DNA from 2 places in the Cryobacterium sp. RTC2.1 genome. Region 2 is predicted to be linked to the other one. Evidence: riboswitches for the same ligand, from Rfam matches in the RefSeq annotation. Region 2 holds a riboswitch; the other holds the start of a gene.
The links. A riboswitch is a leader RNA that binds a small molecule or an ion and turns the genes downstream of it on or off. The one in region 2 is predicted to bind cyclic di-GMP.
Positions count from the first base shown of each region.

Region 1: it holds a riboswitch for cyclic di-GMP, as region 2 does, so the genes downstream of both, QN357_RS09660 (EAL domain-containing protein) here and QN357_RS17840 (GGDEF domain-containing protein) in region 2, are expected to answer to the same signal.

Region 1 is NZ_JASJXJ010000062.1:609-17,461, reverse strand. It holds gene QN357_RS09715 (aldose 1-epimerase family protein) at 1-191, opposite strand, end outside; gene QN357_RS09710 (LacI family DNA-binding transcriptional regulator) at 188-1,246, opposite strand; gene QN357_RS09705 (ABC transporter substrate-binding protein) at 1,515-2,828, shown strand; gene QN357_RS09700 (carbohydrate ABC transporter permease) at 2,902-3,861, shown strand; gene QN357_RS09695 (carbohydrate ABC transporter permease) at 3,858-4,778, shown strand; gene QN357_RS09690 (alpha-N-arabinofuranosidase) at 4,827-6,332, shown strand; gene QN357_RS09685 (LacI family DNA-binding transcriptional regulator) at 6,536-7,171, shown strand; gene QN357_RS09680 (GNAT family N-acetyltransferase) at 7,205-8,590, shown strand; gene QN357_RS09675 (DsbA family protein) at 8,694-9,581, shown strand; gene QN357_RS09670 (CHY zinc finger protein) at 9,592-9,951, shown strand; gene QN357_RS09665 (HelD family protein) at 10,044-12,308, opposite strand; cyclic di-GMP riboswitch class I at 12,442-12,515, shown strand; gene QN357_RS09660 (EAL domain-containing protein) at 12,535-14,880, shown strand; gene QN357_RS09655 (universal stress protein) at 14,917-15,393, opposite strand; gene QN357_RS09650 (hypothetical protein) at 15,551-16,435, shown strand; gene QN357_RS09645 (MarR family winged helix-turn-helix transcriptional regulator) at 16,450-16,853, opposite strand, start outside.
Region 2 is NZ_JASJXJ010000217.1:139-4,376, forward strand. It holds partial or broken gene QN357_RS17835 (ATP-binding protein) at 1-353, opposite strand, end outside; cyclic di-GMP riboswitch class I at 599-673, shown strand; gene QN357_RS17840 (GGDEF domain-containing protein) at 797-2,281, shown strand; gene QN357_RS17845 (hypothetical protein) at 2,332-2,946, opposite strand; gene QN357_RS17850 (hypothetical protein) at 3,251-3,436, opposite strand; gene QN357_RS17855 (glutaredoxin family protein) at 3,463-3,687, opposite strand; gene QN357_RS17860 (hypothetical protein) at 3,781-4,238, opposite strand, start outside.

The DNA of each region.
Region 1 (16,853 bases), on a different contig from region 2:
AGAGCGCCGCGGAAGCCGACCATGGCCTCGTCCCGGTCAAAGCTCACGACCAGGTCGCGCCCCTCGTACTGCAGCAGGCGCAGGCACGCGCCGATCTCGGTCACGACCGCGCGGTAGCCGTGTCCCGCGATCTCGTACTGCTCGCCGCTCGGCGCGGGGTTGGGTCCCGCCGTCGTGGTCTCGCTCGTCATGATTCCTGTCCTCGCTCTTCGGATGCCCCGGGCACGGTCACCGGTTCGCGCGATTCCGAGGACTCACGCTCGATCACCCGGAAGTCGGCCAGGAACTCTCTCGGCGCCTCCGGGGCGGTGGCATTGATCCGTTCGAGCAGCACCCGCACGGCGGTCTCGGCGATCTCTGCCCTCCCGGGATCGACCGTCGAGAGCGTCGGAAGGCTGTACCGGGTCTCGTCGAGATCGTCGAAGCCCATCAGCGCCACGTCCTCCGGGATGCGCAGCCCAGCCTGCTGGAGCACGCGCATGGCGCCGAGGGCCAGGGTGTCGTTGAGTCCGAACACGGCGTCGAACTCCACGCCGGAGGCGAGCAGCTCCCGCGTCGCTGTGGCGCCGTTCGAGCGGTGCCACAGGGTCGTGAACCCGATCAGGGCGGGGTCGAAGGGAATTCCGGCGGCCTCGAGGGCCTCCCGGTACCCGCGCAGGCGCAGGCCGGCCGAGCCGATCACTTCGCCCTCGTGCGCACCGACCACCGCGATCCGGCGCCGTCCCCGCCGGATCAGGTGTTCGGTCGCCGCCCTCGCGGCATCGACGTTGCGCATCGTGACGTGGTCGGTCGGCCCGTTGAAGATCCGCTCCCCGAGCAGCACGAGCGGGTAGCCGACCCGCAGGAAGTCCGCGTCGTCGTTGCCCATGCCGAGAGGGCTGAAGATCAGGCCGTCGGTGAGCTGGCGCCGGGGGCTCGAGAGCAGGCCGATCTCCCGGTCCCGGTCTCCCCCGGTCTGTTCGATCAGGACGGTGACGCCATGGCGCTCCGCCGAGCGGATCACGGCATCCGCGAGCTCGGCGAAGTAGCTCAGGGACAACTCGGGGAGGGCGAGGCCGATCATGCCCGTCCGTCCGGAACGCAGGCTGCGTGCCGAGAGATTGGGGTGGTAGTCGAGCTCGGCGATGGCCTCGAGCACCCGCTGTTTGGTGGCGGGGCGGATGTGGGGGTGATCGTTGATCACGTTGGAGACGGTCTTGATCGAGACTCCGGCGATTTGTGCCACATCGTGCAGTGTTGCCGCCATGGAGCCCCTTCCGATTCGGGCGACGTTCGCAGCAGCGTTCGTCTCCTCGCATAGTACAACGTTGTATGGCAGGCGGTGGGCGGGATCCGGCCTGATCACGGCAGCCTGTAACGATCTGGGTCAGACCGCTTGACAAATCGATGTCCGCCTCGACAGAATCTAGTTACATCGTTTACTTACAACGATGTAAACGATGCGATCGGCTCAGCGGATCCCGTCGCCAATACCGAGACAAGGGTGTCTGCACACCGGGAATGGACCAACACAAGTGAAAAAGATTCTGGCAACGGGGGGCGTCGCCATCATGCTCGCCGCAACGCTCAGCGGCTGCTCAACCGGGGCGGCCGAAGCAAGCTGCCAAAACAAGATCGTCAACTCTGCCGCAACCGTGGTCAACGTCTGGGCGTGGTATCCCGAATTCGAATCGGTCGTCGACCTGTTCAACAACACGCATGACAAGGTGCAGGTCTGCTGGACCAACGTCGGTGCGGGCAATGACGAGTACACCAAGTTCTCGACGGCCATCGAGGCCGGCTCGGGTGCTCCCGATGTCATCATGCTCGAGACCGAGGTCGTGCAGAGCTACATCCCGCGGGACGCCCTCGCCGACCTGACGAGTTACACGGCCGACATCAAGCAGAACTACTCCGAGGGCGCCTGGGCCGACGAGTCCAGCGGGGCAGGCGTCTACGCCATCCCCGTCGACGGCGGACCGGTCGGCATGCTCTATCGCAAGGACATCTTCGACAAGTACGGCATCGCGGTTCCGACGACCTGGGAAGAATACGCGGCCGCCGCGCAGGCCCTCAAGGATGCCGGATCGACCTCGATGATCACCGACTTCGCCGGCAATGGCCGGGCATACCAGCAGGCGCTCTTCGCGCAGGCCGGCTCGATTCCCTATACCGTCGACGGAACGAACGTCACGGTCGACCTGAACGACGCCGCGAGCCTCAAGGTCCTCACCTACTGGCAGGACCTGGTCTCCAAGGGCCTTGTCGGCACAGAGGACGCGTCGACGACCGACTACAACACGCACCTCGTCGACGGCACATACGCTTCGACGATCGCGGCGGCCTGGCTGCCCGGCTACCTCGCCGGGTTCACCGGCGCCGAGAGCGGTGCCGTCTGGCAGGCTGCCCCGATCCCGCAGTGGGCAGGCGAAACGCCCAAGCAGGTCAACATTGGCGGATCGGCCTTCTCGGTGACGAGCCAGGCCAAGGACAAGGATGCCGCCGCGACCGTCGCGAAGGACATCTTCGGAACCGAAGAGGCCTGGAAGCTCGGCATTGAAAAGGCCGCACTCTTCCCGCTCTGGAAGCCGATCCTGACCTCCTCGTACTTCACCGATCGCGCCTACGACTTCTTCGGCGGCCAGCAGATCAACAAGGACGTCTTCCTCGCCGCCGCGAACGACTACAGCGGCTTCCAGGTCAGCCCGTTCCAGAACCTCGCGTACGACAAGCTCACCGAGGCCGTCAACTCGGTCTCGAGCGGTGCCGCCACGCCGGCGGATGCCCTCGCGACGTACCAGAAGGCCGTCACGGAGTACGCGACCTCACAGGGGTACACGGTCAAATAACCCGGACCCACGGTGGTGGGGGGGGGGGGCGCCCCCCCCCCCCCCCCCCCCCCCCGGCCCCTGGAAAGGAACAATGTTGTCCTCAACCATCGAGAGACGCTCCGTCACCCCGGACCGTGCTTTCCTGAAAAAACCCGGCCGGCTCGGATCGGGCGTCAGCGCCCGGCGTGCACGCTGGGGGTGGCTCTTCGTGGCCCCCTTCGCCGTCTTCCTGGTGCTCTTCCTCCTCACGCCCCTCGTCTACGCCTTCATCCTCAGTCTGCAGAACAAGACCGTGGCAACGGGCACGCACTGGGTCGGCCTCGACAACTACGCCAAGGCCTTCACCGATCCTCTCTTCCTCGAGGGTGTCTGGCTCGTCGTGCGGTTTTCGATCATCCTGATCCCGATCCAGATGCTCGTCTCGCTCGGCGCTGCCCTGCTGCTCGACTCGATCACGAGCCGGTTCTCCAAGTTCTCCCGGCTGATGATCTTCGTTCCCTACGCGGTTCCCGCCGTGATCGGCGCCCTGATGTGGGGCTTCCTCTACAGCCCGAGCTTCGGCCCCGCCGCAGAGGTCGCCGGCTGGTTCGGCCTCAACGCGCCGCAGTTGCTGTCGCCGGACAACATCTTCGGCAGCCTCGTGAACGTCGTGACCTGGCAGTGGGCCGGCTACTACATGATCATCATCTACGCGGCGCTCCAGGGCATCGACACCTCGATCTATGAGGCGGCCAAGATCGACGGCGCCAACGCCTGGCAGACCGCGCTCCGGATCAAGATCCCGATGATCTCGTCCTCGCTCGTCCTGATCCTGGTCTTCGCCCTGATCGGAACCCTGCAGTTCTTCACGGAGCCCCAGATCCTGCGGAGCATGGCGTCGGGATCGATCACCGCCTCGTACACGCCGAACATCTACGCATACACGCTCGCGTTCTCCTATTCGCAATTCAACTACGCCTCGGCGATCTCGTTCGCCCTCGGGCTCGTCGTCTTCGTGGGCTCCTATATCTTCCTGCACTTCACCCGTAAAAAGAGCGGACTGAACTCATGACCGTGCTCGTTTCGACCACCTCACCGCGACCGGAGAAGCGGCGGTCCCATGCCTCCCGCGAGGCCAGCCGGGCCGGCGGGCGTCGCGTCCTGCCGCACCTCGTCCTCGTCGGCCTCATCCTCTATTTCGCGCTTCCGTTCTGGTGGCTCATCGTCGCGAGCACCAAGGACCAGGCGACGCTCTTCAGCGGCGACACGAGCCCGCTCTGGTTCGGGAAGTTCAACCTGATCGACAACATCCAGCTGTTGTTCACGTACTCGAACGGGCTGTACTGGCACTGGCTCGGCAACTCGTTCCTCTACGCCCTCACCGGCGGCATCGGCGCGACCGTCATCTCGGTGCTCGCCGGCTACGGCTTCGCGCAGTACCGCTTCGCCGGGCGCACCCCGTTCTTCGCCCTGGTGCTCGGTTCGGTCATGGTCCCCGCGACGGCCCTCGTCATCCCGATGTTCGTGATGTTCAGCGCGACCCACCTGACGAACACGATGTGGGCGGTGATCCTGCCGTCCATGCTCAATCCCTTCGGCGTTTACCTGATGCGGGTCTACACCCAGGATGCGATCCCGGACGAGATGATCGACGCCGCAAGGATGGACGGGGCCGGCGAGTTGCGGATCTTCTTCCGCGTCGCACTCCCCCTGCTCCGCCCGGCCCTCGTCACCGTGCTGCTGCTCAGCGTCGTCGGCACCTGGAACAACTATTTCCTGCCGCTCGTGATGTTCTCCAACCCGAACCTGTTCCCCGTCACGGTCGGGCTCGGCGCCCTGCAGACCCAGGCCGGCGTCAACACCGGCGGGCAGTCGCTCTGGACCATCGTCATCGTCGGAGCACTGGTCTCCGTGATCCCGCTCATCATCGCCTTCCTCACGCTGCAGAAGTACTGGCAGGGCGGGCTCTCCCTCGGCAGCGTCAAGTAAGCATCCGCACCTCTTCCACCCATCTCGATTCCAAAGGACTTTCCTCGCGTGACACAGGCAACAATCGTCATCGACCGCTCAGCCGTCGTGGCACCCATCAACCGCCGGATCTTCGGTTCCTTCGTCGAACATCTCGGCCGGTGCGTGTATGACGGCATCTATGAACCCGGCCACCCGACCGCCAACGCCGACGGGTTCCGGCTCGACGTCGTCGACCTCGTCAAGGAGCTCGGCTCGACGACCATCCGCTACCCCGGCGGCAACTTCGTCTCCGGGTACAAGTGGGAGGACGGCGTCGGACCGCGCGCGGACCGACCGGTGCGCCGAGACCTCGCCTGGCACTCGCTCGAGAGCAACCAGGTCGGCCTCGAGGAGTTCGCCCGCTGGTGCGCCCTGACGGACTCCGAGCTGATGATGGCCGTCAACCTCGGCACCCGCGGCATCGACGCCGCCCTCGACCTTCTCGAATACGCCAACCAGCCCGACGGGACCGCGCTCAGCGAGCAGCGAATCCGGAACGGCGCGGTCGAGCCGTACGACATCCGGATGTGGTGCCTCGGCAACGAGATGGACGGACCCTGGCAGATCGGCCATATGTCTGCCGACGACTACGGGAAGATCGCGGCTCGCACCGCATCCGCCATGAAGACCGCGGACAAGAGCCTCGAGCTCGTCGTCTGCGGCTCCTCCGGTTCTGCGATGCCGACCTTCGGGGAGTGGGAGCGGGTCGTGCTCGAGCACAGCTACGAGTACGTCGACTACGTCTCCTGCCACGCCTATTACCAGGAGCGCAAGGGAGACCTCGCTTCGTACCTCGCGTCCTCCCTCGAGATGACCTATTTCATCGAGACGGTGAAGGCCACGGCGGACCACGTCAAGTACAAGCTCCGCAGCGAGAAGACCATCCAGCTCTCCTTCGACGAGTGGAACATCTGGTACCTCGACGAGCACCAGGCCTCGGAGGAGGTCAACGAGGAGTGGCGCCACGCGCCGCGGCAGCTCGAGGACGTCTACTCCGTCGCCGACGCCGTCGTGCTCGGCAACCTGCTGATCACGCTCCTGCAGAACCACGACAGGGTCGGATCCGCTTCTCTCGCGCAGCTCGTCAACGTCATCGCGCCGATCATGACCGAGCCGGGCGGGGCGAGCTGGCGCCAGACCACGTTCTTCCCGTTTTCGGTGACCTCGAGGCTCGCCCGCGGCGTCGTGCTGAAGCCCCGGATCGATGCCGGGACCTATGACACGGCCCTCTACGGTGCAGCGCCCCTCGTCGACGCCGTCGCGACCTTCGATGCCGAGACGGGCGCATCCGCCGTCTTCCTCGTGAACCGCAGCCAGACGGAGTCGATCGAGGTGTCGATCGACGTCTCCGGCCTCGACGCGACGCTCCTCACCGAAGCGGTCACCCTGCACGATGCGGATGTCTACGCCAGGAACACACTCGCCGACCAGAATCGGGTCGGCCTGAAGCCCCTCGACGGCGTGCTGCTCACCGAAGGGGTCCTCACCGTCATCCTGCCGCCGGTCTCGTGGTCGGCACTCGCGCTGAACTAGGTTCCGAACGCCCGGCAGCCACTGCCGGCAGGCAGAATTCCCCCCGGTCGCCCCGCAACCGGGGGGGAATTCCCGGTTCCGCAGGAGAGTCTCAGGCCCGCACACGCCTTCCCCGCGCCCGGCGTGCCACAATGACAAGCACCTGCCGAACCGCGACCCGAACCGCGAACCGGCCCGCCAGTCCCCAGGAAGGGGATGGACCGATGAGTCCGTCATCCAGGCTACCCACCCTGCTCGACGTGGCCACCGCGGCTGGCGTGTCCCTCGCCACCGCGTCGCGTGCCCTGAACGGCAGCACCCGCACCGTCAACGGGGACTACCGCGACCGGGTCTTCACGGCCGCCGCCCAGCTCGGCTACACCCCCAACCTCTCGGCGCAGGCCGTTGCCACGGGAAGCACCCGGACGGTCGCCCTTGTCGTCACCGACATCGCGGACCCGCGCGACGCATTCCTGGCATCCGGCGTGATCGACGCGGCAGCGGATGCCGGACTCACCGTCACGGTGACCGTCACGGCAGGCGATCCCGACCGTGAACTCGCACTCGTCCGATCCCTGCGCGGGCAGCGCCCCCGGATCCTGATCCTCGCCGGACCGCCGTTCCCCGATGGCGCGGACGGCACTCCGCTCACGGACGAGCTGCGCTCCTTCGAGGCCGGCGGCGGCCGGGTGATCGTGCTCGGCGAGCGTTCCCTCGGCTTCGCGACCGTGCCACGCGGCGAGATCGGCTCCGAGGCGGGGCCGGAGTCCCTCGCCGCCGTCGGCCGCGCGGCCGTCGCACGAGCGCTCGTCCCTCCGGTCCCCGGGCCCGGAACGCCAGCCGGGACCGTCGCGAGCTGACTCCGGCCGGTCCCCGGCCAGTACAGTAGGGCCGTGAACGACTACACGGCACCCGACTTCGCACGCACGCCCATCGACGAGGAATCGGCGGCCCTGCTCGCGATCGGCGGCCTCGAACTGCGCCTGATCGACGCCGCAGACACCGAGGCCCGGCGACACTGGCACCGCGCGACAGCGCGCGGCTTCCACGATGGCGCGCCCGACGACAACGAACTCGTCCGCCGCCTGGCGAACACCGCAGGGGATCGCGTCACGGCCGTCCTCGACGCGACCGCTGCCGATCCGCTCACCCCGGTCGCGACGGTGCGGTCCTGGCCGATGGGCCTGAGCGTCCCCGGCGGCGGCACACTGCCCGCCTGGGCGATCAGCTCGGTCACCGTCTCGCCGACGCACCGCCGCAGAGGCCTCGCCCGCGCCCTGCTCACCGCCGAGCTCCGCACCGCGCACGGGCTCGGCCTGCCACTCGCCATGCTCACCGTGTCGGAGGCCACTATCTACGCGCGGTACGGGTTCGGGCCGGCCGCGCACCAGGCGAGCATCACCATCACCACCGGCGACGCCCGGCCGGCCCCGGCGGCCCCGGCGGGCACGGGGCGGCTGCACTTCGTCTCCCCCGAATCGCTGCGCCACGACGCCCCGGCGATCTTCGAAGCCGCCAGAAGGCGCGGCGCCGGTGACGTCGACCGTCGCGACAGCCTCTGGGACCAGATCCTCGGATTCACGACCCCCGCGTTGGCCGAGCCGTCCGAGGCGGCAGCCCCGGCCCCGACGACCGCCGCCACCCCGACGCGGCAGACGGTGCGCTTCGACGACCCGACAGGCCGACCGCAGGGATTCGCGGTCTACAGCGTCACGCTCGAGGGCGACGCCTACCCTGGTCGGCTCGACGTCGTCGACCTGGTCGCGGCGACCGACGCGGCATACACAGCACTCTGGCGCTTCCTGCTCGACCTCGACCTCATCGGAGAGGTCTCCGCCCCGCTCCGGAGTATCGCGGAGCCCCTCGTCTGGCAGCTCGAGAACCCCCGGGCCGTGCGCGCCTCCGCCGAACGCGACCACCTCTGGCTGCGCCTCCTCGACGTGCCTGCCGCACTCGAGCACCGCCGATACGCCGCACCGGGCGTCTTCCTCCTCGATGTCTCCGACGACCTCGGCATCGCAGGGGGCGAGTTCCTGCTCACTGTCTCTCCAGACGGTGCAGGCTCGGCGCATCCGCTCGCCGCGGGCGAGGCCAGCCCGGCGGGAGCGGCCCACCTCAGCCTCTCGGTCGCCGCCCTCTCCGCCCTCTACCTGGGCGGCCCGAGCGCCGTCGTGCTGAGCCGCGCCGGCAGGGTCACCGAGCACACGGAGGATGCCGCGACGCAGGTCGACGCCGCATTCCGCTCCGGGCAGCCGCCGCACCTCAGCACCTGGTTCTAACCCTCCTCACAGCTGGCTCCCAGCCCGATGGCACGGGGCGTGGAGGTGGACGGCCTAACCTAGATTCGATAAGTCACTCGCGACGAAACGGTGTACAGGGTCTATGAACAGCAACCTCCCCGGCAAAGGCACGCCCCCGAAGAAGGACCGCCGCGATGCGGCACGGGAGAGCGCCCGCTTGATGCGTGAAGCCCAGCAGAAGAAGGACAAGCGAAACAAGCTGTTCCTGCGCGGCGGCATCGGTGCCGGACTGGTTGCGATCGCCGTCGTCGTCGCCCTCGTCATCGTGAACAGCAACGGCCCCGCGGCCGCCGGCCCGCTGAACATGGCCAGCGATGGGGTCCTGCTCACCGGCGACGGAACGACCATCACCGCCGTCCCGACGGCCGCCCTCGCCGCGGACGCCACGCCGGTCGCGACCGACCAGACCAAGCTCACGAGCACTGCGAACATCGTCGTCTACGCCGATTACCTGTGCCCCTATTGCGGCCAGTTCGAGACCACCAACGGCACCGCGATCAACTCCTGGGTCACCGCGGGCAACGCGACGCTCGAGTACCACCCGATCTCCATCCTCGACGCCAACTCGGCCGGGACGAAGTACTCGACCCGGGCAGCGAACGCCGCCGTGTGCGTAGCCAACTACCAGCCCGCCGCATTCCCGGCCGTCAACGCCGCCCTGTTCGCCCAGCAACCCGCTGAGAGCACCGCCGGCCTGACGGATCAGGAACTTGTGAGCCTGGTCACGACCGCGGGAGCCACGGACGCCGGCATCACGAAGTGCATCACTGACGGTGCCTTCAAGTCCTGGGTCGGCAATGCGACCAAGCGCGCCCTCGCCGGCCCGCTGCCCAACTCGACGACCCTCACCAAGGTCGCCGGAACCCCGACCGTGCTCGTCAACGGCGTCGCCTACACCGGCTCCCTGACCGACGCGACGGTGTTCTCCACCTTCGTCCAGGACCAGGTCACCGCAGCCGCCAAGAAGTAGGCGGCCGCTGGTGCAGCCACCGGGCCGAAAACAGCCGGGCACGACCGACCTCGGGGTGTTCGGCGAGACCGTCGACGACGAGACGCGGTGCGTTCACTACAACACGGCGGCGGATGTCGTCGCGATCCGGTTCTACTGCTGCCGCCGGTTCTACCCCTGCCACCTCTGCCACGCCGCCGCGGCCGATCATGCGGCGCGGCAGTGGCCGGTCGCGCTCTGGGCGGAGCAGGCGATCCTCTGCGGAGCCTGCCTCCGCACCCTGAGCATCACCGACTACCGTGCCGCGACACGCTGCCCGCACTGCGCGGCGCCCTTCAACGACGGATGCCGGGCGCACGCCCACCTCTACTTCGAGGCGCCCAGCCCCTGACCCCGTTCTCCATCTGAAGTGTCGCAGATCGACGTTCCCGAGGCCCGGGAACGTCGATCTGCGACACCTCAGCGCCGTCAGCGCGTGGGGGGTCAGCGCGTGAGGCCGGCGGGCAGCGCGGAGTTCAGGTCGGCGACGAGGTAGAGGCGCTGTGTCGCGCGGGTCATGGCGACGTACAGCGATCCGGCCCCGCGCTCCGAGGCGGCCACGATGCCTGCGGGATCCACGACGATCACGGCGTCGAACTCGAGGCCCTTCGCGTCGCGAGGCCCGAGGAGTGCGATCTCCCTGCCGAGCCCGAGGGCGCCGAGACCGACCCGGTCCCCGAACTCCGCCGAGAGCTCCGCCCCGACGGCCTCAAGCGCCGCATCGGCAGCGATCACGGCGAGGGTACCGCCCGCACGCAGCGCGCGCTCGCGGTGAACCGCTGCCGCGACATCCGCTTCGACGGTTATCGGCCACTCACTCGCGCGAACCGCCCGCGAGGGCGTCACCGGCAGCCCGTGCGCGATCGCCATCTCCTCGGCCGCGGTCGCGATCTGGCGGGGTGTGCGATAGTTCACGGTCAGTTCCTCGAGGCGCCAGCGCCCGGCCTCGAGGGAGGCGTCGAGAATGGGCGCGAGGGCCTCCTTCCAGCTGCCCGATGCCGAGGCGGATGCGGCCTGCGCGATATCGCCGACGACCGTGAACGACCGGCGCGGCCCCCGGCGCAGCAGCAGCCGCCACTGCATCGGCGAGAGTTCCTGTGCCTCGTCGACGACGACGTGGCCGTATGTCCAGGTGCGGTCGACGGCCGCACGCTCGGCGGTCGTGGCCCGGTCGCCGAGCTCGGCGAAGTTGTCTGCCAGGGCGCGTGCGTTGACGAGACCCTTCACGTCCATGTTCGCGATTGCGAGTTCGGCATTCTCGATGTCGCGTTTGCGCTGTTCCTTCTGTTCGCGCTTCTGGGCGGCGTCGACGACGTTGTACTCGCCGAGGTGCTCGGCCGCCTCGTCGAGCAGCGGGATATCGGCGATCGTGAACTCGGCGTCCCTGGCCCTGTGCAGGAGCGCCCTCTGCTCCGCGCTCCAGCCCGGGGTGAGCTCGGCGAGCCATTGCGGGCGCGCGTAGAGATCCTGCACGAGCTTCTCGGGGGTGAGCGGCAGCCACGCGGTGTTGAGCGCGACGCGCACGTCCTGGGCGAGCCGCAGGTCTTCGCGCAGCATCGGCAGGTCGGACTCGTCCATCGAGGCGCCGCCCTGCTGCAGCTGGCGCAGCCAGTCGCGCGCGAGCGCGCCGATCGCGGTCTTCACGAAGGTGACCCTCGCGAGGTTGTGCGGCTTGCCGCCCTCGCGCGCCTTGGCGATCGCGTTCGCCACGAGCTGCGGGGCCAGGGTGATCTTGTCGCCGTTGACCTCGAGCTGACGGGTCCCCACCGGGATCCGCTGCCGGGAGCGCACCGCATGGGCGATGAGCGCGGCCATGAAAGCCTGGCCCTTGAGCGCCGCGACGGCGGGGACGTCCTCGCGGGTCGCCTCGACGCCCGGGTACAGCTGTCCAACGCTTGAGAGAACCACCCCGGTCTCGCCAAGCGACGGCAGCACCGCCTCGATGTACTGCAGGAACGAGCGGGACGGCCCCACGATGAGCACCCCGTTGTGCTTCAGGCGATCGCGATGCGTGTAGAGCAGGTACGCCGCACGGTGCAGCGCGACGGCGGTCTTCCCCGTCCCCGGCCCGCCCTGGACGACGAGCACTCCGGCGAGGTCAGAGCGGATGATCCGGTCCTGTTCCGCCTGGATGGTCGCGACGATGTCGGGCATGTGCCCGGTGCGCTGGGCGGTCAGCGCGGAGAGCAACGCTCCCTCCCCCTGATGTTCTGAGGGTTCTCTGCCGAGGCGTTCGGCGTCGAGGATCTCGTCCTCGATCCGGATGATGGTCCGCCCCCTGGACTGCAGGTGGCGCCTGGCCCTGGCTCCCAGCGGGGTCGCGGCCGTCGCCTGGTAAAACGCGCTCGCCTGCGGCACCCGCCAGTCGAGCAGCATCGGCTGCAAGTCTTCGTCGCGCAGCCCGACCCTGCCGATGTAGCGGAACACGGAGTCGCCGCTCGCGTCGTCCGCGGCCAGTTCGAGCCGGCCGAACGCCAGCCGGTCGTCGATCTCCCGCAACTGCACGATCCGGTCCTCGTAGAGGCGCGCAAAGGTGTCCCGCTCGGAGCGGGTCTGATGATTTCCGCCGACGTCGAGCAACCGCACCGCCGTCAGCTGGTCCTCGGCCTCCCGCTGCAGCGCGTCCAGACGCGCGTACAGCGTTGCCACGTAGTTCTGTTCCCGTTCAAGCTCCAGGTCGACCACCGAAACACCCCTCAAATCCGACATTCGAGTTTACCCGACGCAGCTGGGTGGTCCTTTCCGGTCGAAAGTGCCCAGTGCACAGGGCACTCTCGACCGGAAAGGTCCGCAGAGAGGGGCGACTAGGCTTGCCGTGTGTGAGGGAGCACCCATCCCTGCGGTCTCATACAGGCACACCCGTCGCAAGGCGGGGTCGCAAAGGCACGGGACCCTCGGGTTCGCCGGCCTACACAAGGACAGGACCCGGCCTCACATGACCGCGAGACACGATCACCACCCCTTCTTCTTCACGCTGTGGAATCCGTTCCGTCGGCCGGACGGCATGACGGAAGGCACCCGGTGGCTGTTCACCTGGTTTGCGGTCGCCTCGCTCCTGCTCACCGTGCCGACCATCGTGGCCTCGGATACCGATGGGGTGCTTCTCATCGCGCTCGTGGCCGGGGCCGTCCTCATCGCCTCCTGGTGTTATGGGTTTGTCCACAGGCGGGTTCCGCTCGCGCTCGACGTGATCGACTTCGTCGCGTTCGTCGGTCTCGGACTCACGCTGCCCGACCCGATGATCGCCCTCGGGATCATCTTCGGTGCCATCTGGCTGCGTGGACTCTACGGCTCCACGCTCAGGTCTCTTGTCCGCTGCACCCTGTACGCGCTCGCGCTCGTCGCCACTGTTGTGTTGTGGGGCCCTGTGAACGGGACCACCGGCATGACCTCACCCGCCATCATCCTCGGCACGATTCCCACACTGTTCCTCACCGTCGTGATCGTGCGTCAATTGAGCATCGTGCTGTTGTCACGCGAACAGTCGATGAGACGCGACCGGGAGCTCGCAGCGACCGGCTCCCTGCTGCTCGGTATCCTCGACGAGGCGGATATCTTGGTCATCGGCTGGGCTGCGACGCAGGAACTCTGCCTCGCCACCCCCGGACTGCGCGTCCTGCGGGTCATGCGCGACGGCCCTGTCCTGCGCGTCGACGGCGCGACCGGCCAGTTCGACTCGCTGCCTGCGCAACTGCCCGGCACCGTCATCACGTCTGCCACCAATGGAACAGACGCCAACGCGACCGACCTCGACTCCCTCCCACTCGATGCAGCCGTCGGCACCCCCCTGGCGTGGGCCTGCCTCGCCTCGAATGCCCAGGCGAATACGTGGATTCTTGTGGGAGCCCCCGGCACGATCCCGGCGGAGGCCCTCGTATCGGTCCGGGCGCTCTCCAACCAGGTCTCGCTCGCCCTCCGCAACAGTACGGTCCAGGGGGAGCTCACGGTCCAGGTCAGTTCGGACCCGCTTACCGGTCTCAACAACCGTGCGTCGTTCATGGCCAAGCTCACCGCGATCCTGGGCACGGTCGACGATGCCAGCGGCGTCCACATCTTCTTCCTCGATCTCGACGATTTCAAGGACGTCAACGACCTTCTCGGACACCGGGCCGGAAACGAACTCCTCATCGAGGTCGCCGAGCGGATGCGGTCAAACACCGGGAGCACTGCCATCTGCGCCAGGCTCGGTGGCGACGAGTTCGCCATCATCCTGTCCGGCAAGAGTGATTCCGATGCCCTCGGCATCGCCACAGCCCTGGGCAGGTCGATCGCCGAACCGGTGACCCTCGAGCGGAACACCGCGCAGGTCGGCGTCAGCATCGGCATCGCCACAGCAGCAGCAGGGATCGACATCGAGGATCTGGTTCACCAGGCGGACGTGGCGATGTACGCGGCGAAGGCCAATGGCAAGAACCGCGTCCAGGTCTTCGAGCCTGGCCTCCTCCGCGTGGACAATCCCAGGGTCACCTTCGAATGGCAGCTCGCGGCCGCGGCGGCCGCCGACGAGCTCGTCGTGCACTACCAGCCCATCCTCGATCTCCCCGGGCTGCAGTGCACCGCCGTCGAGGCCCTCGTCCGTTGGCAACACCCGGAACGCGGCCTGCTCCTCCCCGGTGACTTCATCGACATCGCCGAGCGGACCGGAGCGATCATCGGTATCGGCGCTTTCGTGATGCGACGCGCCTGCCTCGACGCCGCGGCATGGCGGACGGCCAATCCTGGAGCGCCGATGGCCGTGCACGTGAACGTTTCGGCCCACGAGCTCGACCGCGAGGGGTTCGTCGACTCGATCATCGGCTGCCTGGCCGACACCGGGACCCTCGCGAAGGATCTCATCATCGAACTCACCGAGACCGTCGTACTGGACTCTCCCTCCGCGATCGGCCGCCTCCGCGCGATCGGAGCGCTCGGCGTCGGGATCGCAATCGACGACTTCGGCACGGGCTATGCCTCCCTGACGTCATTGCGCGCGCTCCCCGTCGACATCGTGAAGATCGACATGAGTTTCGTCGCCGGCGCCCTGACGAATGCCTTCGACCGTTCAGTCATCGAGGCGATCGTACGGCTGTGCGCGCAGCTCGGTATCACGACGGTCGCAGAGGGGATTGAACGGATCGAGCAGCAACGACTCCTCGAATCACTCGGCGCCGACGGGGTGCAGGGTTACCTGTACGCGCGCGCCCTCCCCGCCGCCGAACTGGCCGGCTGGCTCGAGGAGAATCGCACCACGGCGGTCGCCGCCGAGACGAACATCGTCCGAATGCTCCGCACGCACGCCTGACGCCTGCACATGACCGGCCTCAGGCCCCAGTCGGTCTCAGGCCGGTACGCCGGGCCGCACCACGAGCACAGGGCAGTCCGCGTGTCGCACACACTGTTCACTGACCGACCCGAGCAGCATCCCTGCGAGGCCGCCGCGCCCGCGGGAGCCGACCACCAGCATCCGTGCCCCGCGGGAAACGCTGATCAGGCAGCTGAGCGGCGTCGCGTACGCCGCCCGGTACTCGACGGGCACTCCCGGATGCTGCGCCGCGATCGGCCCGGCATCGGCCTCGAGCTTCTCCCGTACCGCACCGGCGTAGTCGGTGAGGGGCGAAACATAGCCGAACTTCCAGTCGGCCGGGCGTGGGGCCGTGTCGATCGACCAGGCCCGGACGACGACGACGGATGCGCCGAGCGGCCCGGCGAGGTCGAGGGCGACCGCGAGCGCATGGTTCGCATAGTCGGAGCCGTCGTGCCCGACGACGATACTGCCCGTGGGAGCTGGAGACTGGTCTGCATCGATGCCTGACATGCTCCCACGCTACTCCCGGCAAAGGGGGCGCGACGGAAAACACCCCCGACCGCGAGAAAAACCGTCGCGGCCACCCCGCACCGTCAGCCCCGCGTCAGCCCTGGCGCTGGCACCTCTCCGGCCCCGATCGTTTGCCGAGCCCGGTTAGGGTGGAGTCATGCCTCTCCGCGCCTCCCAGCGACGAATCCTCATCGCCGTCGCGACGGTCGCCGCGATCGTGGCCGGCGGCTTCCTCGTGCGCTCGGTCGTCGTGCCGCGGACGGCGCCCTCCGATCCCGCCGTCTTCGACGCCGGCGCCCTGATCAGTGACTACAACTTCTTCAACCCGAATGCGATGACGACCGACGAGGTGCAGTCCTTCCTGGAAGGCCGGAACTGTGTGCGACGCGACGAGTCGCCGTGCCTCTGGGAGTACCGCGAGTCGACCGTGTCCGAACCCGCGCAGGGCCCCGGCCACTGCGCTGCGTACGCGGGCGAGCCGAACGAGCGTGCGAGCACGATCATCGAGAAGGTCGCCGCGGCCTGCACGATCAGCCCGCGGGTTCTCCTCGTGCTGCTGCAGAAGGAACAGTCCCTGCTGACCCGGCCCAGCGCATCCGGCTACCTGCGGGCGACGGGTTACGGCTGCCCGGATACCGCCGACTGCGCCGCGGAGTACTTCGGCTTCTTCAACCAGGTCTACCGGGCCGCGTGGCAGTTCCGGCAGTACACCCAGGAGCCCGAACGCGCCTACAAGGTCGGCGCGGTCAGCGTCGCGTACAACCCCGACGCTGCGTGCGGCGCGGCGACGGTTCAGATCCGCAACCAGGCCACGGCGAACCTGTACAACTACACCCCGTACCAGCCGGATGCCGCGGCACTCGCCGACACGAACGGCGATGGCGGCGGATGCTCGACGCACGGAAACCTGAATTTCTGGCTGTTCTACAACACCTGGTTCGGATCCTCGCTGAGTGAACCGTACCCCTCCGTGTTCGCGTCCTGCCTCAATCTCGTCGGCGGGCAGCCGTGCCCCCGCACCGAGCTGATCCCGACCGTGTGAGCGGCGCCGGGGGGTCAATCCCCCGCAGCGACAGCGCCGCGGGAACGCCGGAACGCCGACCGCTTCGGACGTGACCGCAGCTGCGCGCGCACGTCGCCGAGGATCTCGGTGACCGTCGCGAGTTCCTCCGGCCCGATGCGGTCGAAGAGCATCTCACGCACGAGCGTGACGTAACCAGGTCCGCCGGCGGCGAGTGCCGCCCGGCCCGCTGCGGTGATGTGCGCGATGACGGAACGTTCGTCGCCGGGTGACGGGCGTCGCTCCACGAGCCCGAGGGCCTCGAGCCGGGCGACCTGGTAGGTGAGCCCGCTGCGGGACACCGTCAGCGCGTCCGCGATGTCGGTCATCCGCAACCGCCCCTCTGGCGCCTCGAGGAGCCGGAGCAGGATCTCGAACTGGGCAAGGGTCAGGCCCACGG
Region 2 (4,238 bases):
ACTGTTGATGCCTGATCGTAGCGGCGCTCGAGGAGTTCCAACAGCATGCTCCTGGTGCTCTCGTCGGGCTCGTCGAGGAGCCATTCATCGATCACCAGGAGCGTGAATGCGGCGTACTTGTTCAAGAACTTCGTCGTGCCGGAGGGTTTATCGCGGGCCAGCTGCCAGGCCTCTTCGAGCTCCGGCATTCGAATGTAGTGTGCTCGCACCCGGTGCCGGCACGCGGCTTTCGCCAACGCGCAGCCTAGATATGATTTCCCCGACCCGGTGAATCCCTGGAACACAACGTTCTGTTGCCGGTCGATGAAAGGGCCGGGGCAGTCTGCTCTTCTTCTGCCTCCCGGCCGCGTCATATGTCCACGTGGTGGCGGCGGTGTCGGGGGCGGTGCTGTTGAGTTGGTTGTAGGCGTTGTAGCTGTCGTCGATGGGTGCCGCGCGGAACTTGGGGTGGGTGAGGCTTGGGTATGGTGAACTTCGCTCCAAGCGAAAACGAATCTTCAGAGATCAGGAGTCAACCAAACCGGGGGCCGTTCCAGCCGACAGAATGCTACGGTCAGGTCAGGATCACTTGATCATTGACGAGACGGCGTTTCTGCGTCAGTCGCACGGGCACATCCGGTGCAAGCCGGTGTCGCAAAGGCACGGGACCCCTTGGGTTAGCCGGCCTATCAACAGACAGGACCGACGCTCAATGGGCGTTTTGCGAAAATCAGTAGACCGGGTGAACGTCCGTGGCCTCTTGAGGCCGTCTGACGGGACTGTCCAAAGCACACGGTGGTACTTTGCCGCCCTGGCGATGGCGTCTCTGATCGTGTCCGTGCCTGCTGCGTTTTTCGAAGCGACCGGCGGCGTGATAGTGCTGATGCTTTTGGGGTCAACGGTAACGTTGCTGTCATCGTGCGTTCACGTCCTCCTGAGTCGGCAGGTACCACTGTGGCTGGACGTATTGGACACGGTTGCGATTGTTGTTCTCGGGCTCGCCAGTCCGTCCACGACGACGGTGATCGCCTACGTGCTCACCGCGATCTGGTTTCGAGCCTTCTACGGATCGATCTGGCGTTCTCTGCTGCGATGTGTCCTCGGGATGGCAGCGCTCTCTGCGACAGTGCCGTTGTGGTCGTTGATTCCGACCCACTCGGTGCCACCGACAACGACGGGCTTATACGAGTCGTTCCCGCTGATATTCATCGCCGTTTTCATCGCCCGCCAAATGGGCGGTGGCCTGCTGGCGCGAGAGCAGGCCACTCGGCGCGATACCGTGTTGGCCGCCACCGGCTCGCAATTGTTGGGCCTCACTGACGAGACCTTGATCAGGGCTCTCGCTTGGGCGGCTTGTGCTGAGATTTGTGATGCCACTCCAGGTTTGCGCCTGCTCAAACTGGTGCGCGATGGCGCCGAGTTGAGGGTTCAAGGAGTTGCCGGCAGCTTCCTTAGTGTTCCGGGAGCGTTTCCTGGGACCGTCGTCTCGTCCACAACGGATCCAGGGGATGCGCGGGTCCTTCAGCCGGGACCGCTGGATGACGCCGTCGGCGTCGACCTCGCCTGGTCGTGCGTTAGTTTGCGGGGATTGCACGAAAACGCCTGGATGCTGGTAGGTGCGCCGAAGAAGATCCCCTCAGATGCGTTGTTGTCTGTGCGTGATTTGGTCAACCAGGTGGCTCTGGCCCTCCGCAATAGTGACGTGCATCAACAACTCACGTTACAAGCCCAATATGATTCGTTGACTGGGCTGGACAACCGGGCTTCCTTCACCGCGAAGCTGGCCTCAAGCCTCGCGGACCAGGCGCATCTGGACGGTCTGCACGTTTTGTTCCTCGACTTAGACGACTTTAAGGATGTTAACGATGTCCTGGGTCATCGTGCCGGAGATGCGGTACTTCTCGAGGTCGCAGCGCGGCTGCGCGGGTGCACTCGCCCCGGCGATGTCTGCGCGCGACTGGGCGGCGATGAATTCGCCATCTTGTTGCGCGGTACCACGGCCAGCGCTGCTAGGGACGTCGCTCAACGCATGATTGACTCGCTGACACCACCCGTGCGCGTTGGCGAACGCTTTGCGCAGGTCGGTGCCAGCGTCGGGATCGCGACGCTCACACCCGGGATTGATATCGATGAGCTTGTACATCAAGCCGATATCGCGATGTATGCAGCCAAAGCCAACGGCAAAGGTCAAGTACAGGGCTATCACGTGGGGCTCATACACACCGGTGCGACCCGGCTAACAACCGAATGGGCCCTCGCAGTCACAGCTATTCGCACGCGCCCACTCCGTGGAGCGCGTTGATCATTTTTGTGTCTCTGAGGCTCTCCTCACGCTCGACGAAGGTCAAAAACCTATCCTGACAGCGGTGCCTTGCTGAGGTCTAGCATCCCGCCAGCGTGCCGGAAGAAGCGAGTCCCGACCGGCGCCGACACGCAGGCCCGCTCGCCCGCTTCCTCGCTCGAGATGCCCTGGCCAACGAGGCCCCCAGAAATCCTGGCGGTGCTCCCGGTGCCACCCCGGCGGCCGGCCTGGCGACCGCATCGGTTCTCGCCCGAGTTGCGTGGCCATCCAACCCTTCGGACGTCCCATAATCCACCTCCATGATCGAGGTGTTGCTTCCACCGGTTGAATCCACTCTTCTTGTTGTATCCGCTGTAGAGAAGAACAATCTTGCAGCCGTGAAATGTGCAGAACACTCGGAGAAGTACCTGGCGGTCGATGCCAGACATATCCATCGGCGGCGCTAGGCCGGCTTCAGTAAAAATCGCCTGCAACGATTTGCGCACGCGAAACTCGTACAGTCCATCGCCGAGTGATTTCCCCCACTCGCCTGCGCAAATGTCGATTCCATAGACCTCGAGTACGTGCTCGATTGCCGCGATGAGGACCGCCTGCTCGTACGGAGGGAGCGAGTCCACGAAGCGGTCAAGGGTATCGCCCTCATATTCAACAGTCCAGGCGGCCAATATCGTCCTCTCTTATGGTGCGCCGTGAGCTTATCGAGTCCGGGAGCGCCCATAGGCCCGTACGATCCCTTCAAAGAGCCACGATGGTGGCATCAGCGGCCCCGGTGTCGAGGGATAGTGGCGTGTGCCCGGGCAATTGGTCAACAGCTTGTTGGACAGCGGGGCGCTGGCTCTCCCCGGCCCGCGCGATTGCTTGCATGCCGGTCCAGTTCGTCCTCAGGTATGGATCGGAACACGTGGGATCCCGCTCACCGATTTCTTCGCCACCGGAAACGCGGGTGCCGGTGCGTGCGCCGAGTCGAACTTATTGTCGAGTCCCGGGTGTGTGTCTCGGCGAAGGTGCCCCGTCGGCGAGGCTGAAAGTCAGGACGGACTGGCGGTCATCGCGGAGGAGGTGTTCGTCGATGGCGAAGGTTTTGAGCCTGTCGGTGGTGCGCAGCTTGTCGAGGGTGTCGATGCGCAGTGCTGCGCATACTTCGGCTGGAGTCATGAGAGGTGAGATGGGCAGCGGCTTCCTCACTCTTTCTCTTCCTTCAGTATCGGCGTGAGCGTGGCGGCTTGTGCTGCGGCGATGGCGTTGATCTTGTCTGGCCTGAACCCCGCCCAGTGTTCGGTGCCAACGATGACGACGGGTGCGGATCGGTAGCCGAGTTGTGTGACCAGGTCGGCGGCGGCTTGGTCGTGGGTGAGGTCGACGGTCTCGTACTGCAGGCCGACGTTGTCAGAGCGTGAGGAAGCCACAACCGCGAGTGGCCGGCGTCGATGGGACCGCGTTGCCGTCCGTCGGCTTGGAAGGGTGTTTGCCAATCATCCAATCCTTAGGTGAGCCACCGATCAGGGGGTCTGGTTTTCCAGGGACTTGACCTTGTCGAGGAGGGCACCTATGGCGGCGTCCTGTGAGGCGAGGTGCAATTGTATTTGTTTCGCTTCTTCGAGGATCGCGCCCGCATCTTCATAGGTGGCGGCGGCTCGTGCGTCGGAGGCTGCAGCCTGGATGTTCTGGCCCACAATGATGATCGGGAGGAGCACCAATTGGAGGAACGTCTGGGCGACCCAGGCGATGATAACGATGGAGTCGTGGCTTTGAATGGCGGCCGGCAGGCTGACAAGGCTGATGGCGGCGAATGCGTAGGCCGCCCACATTGTTCCGACGCTCTTCGTGATGCCCAAGCCGATTTTTTGATTGATGCCGTTCACCCGGCCGGAATCAGCGCGCAACTTCGAGAGAACTGAGCGCACGGTCGGCGGCCCTTGGGCGGCACGTTCGGCGGCTCTCGGGTGTTGGGTGTAGT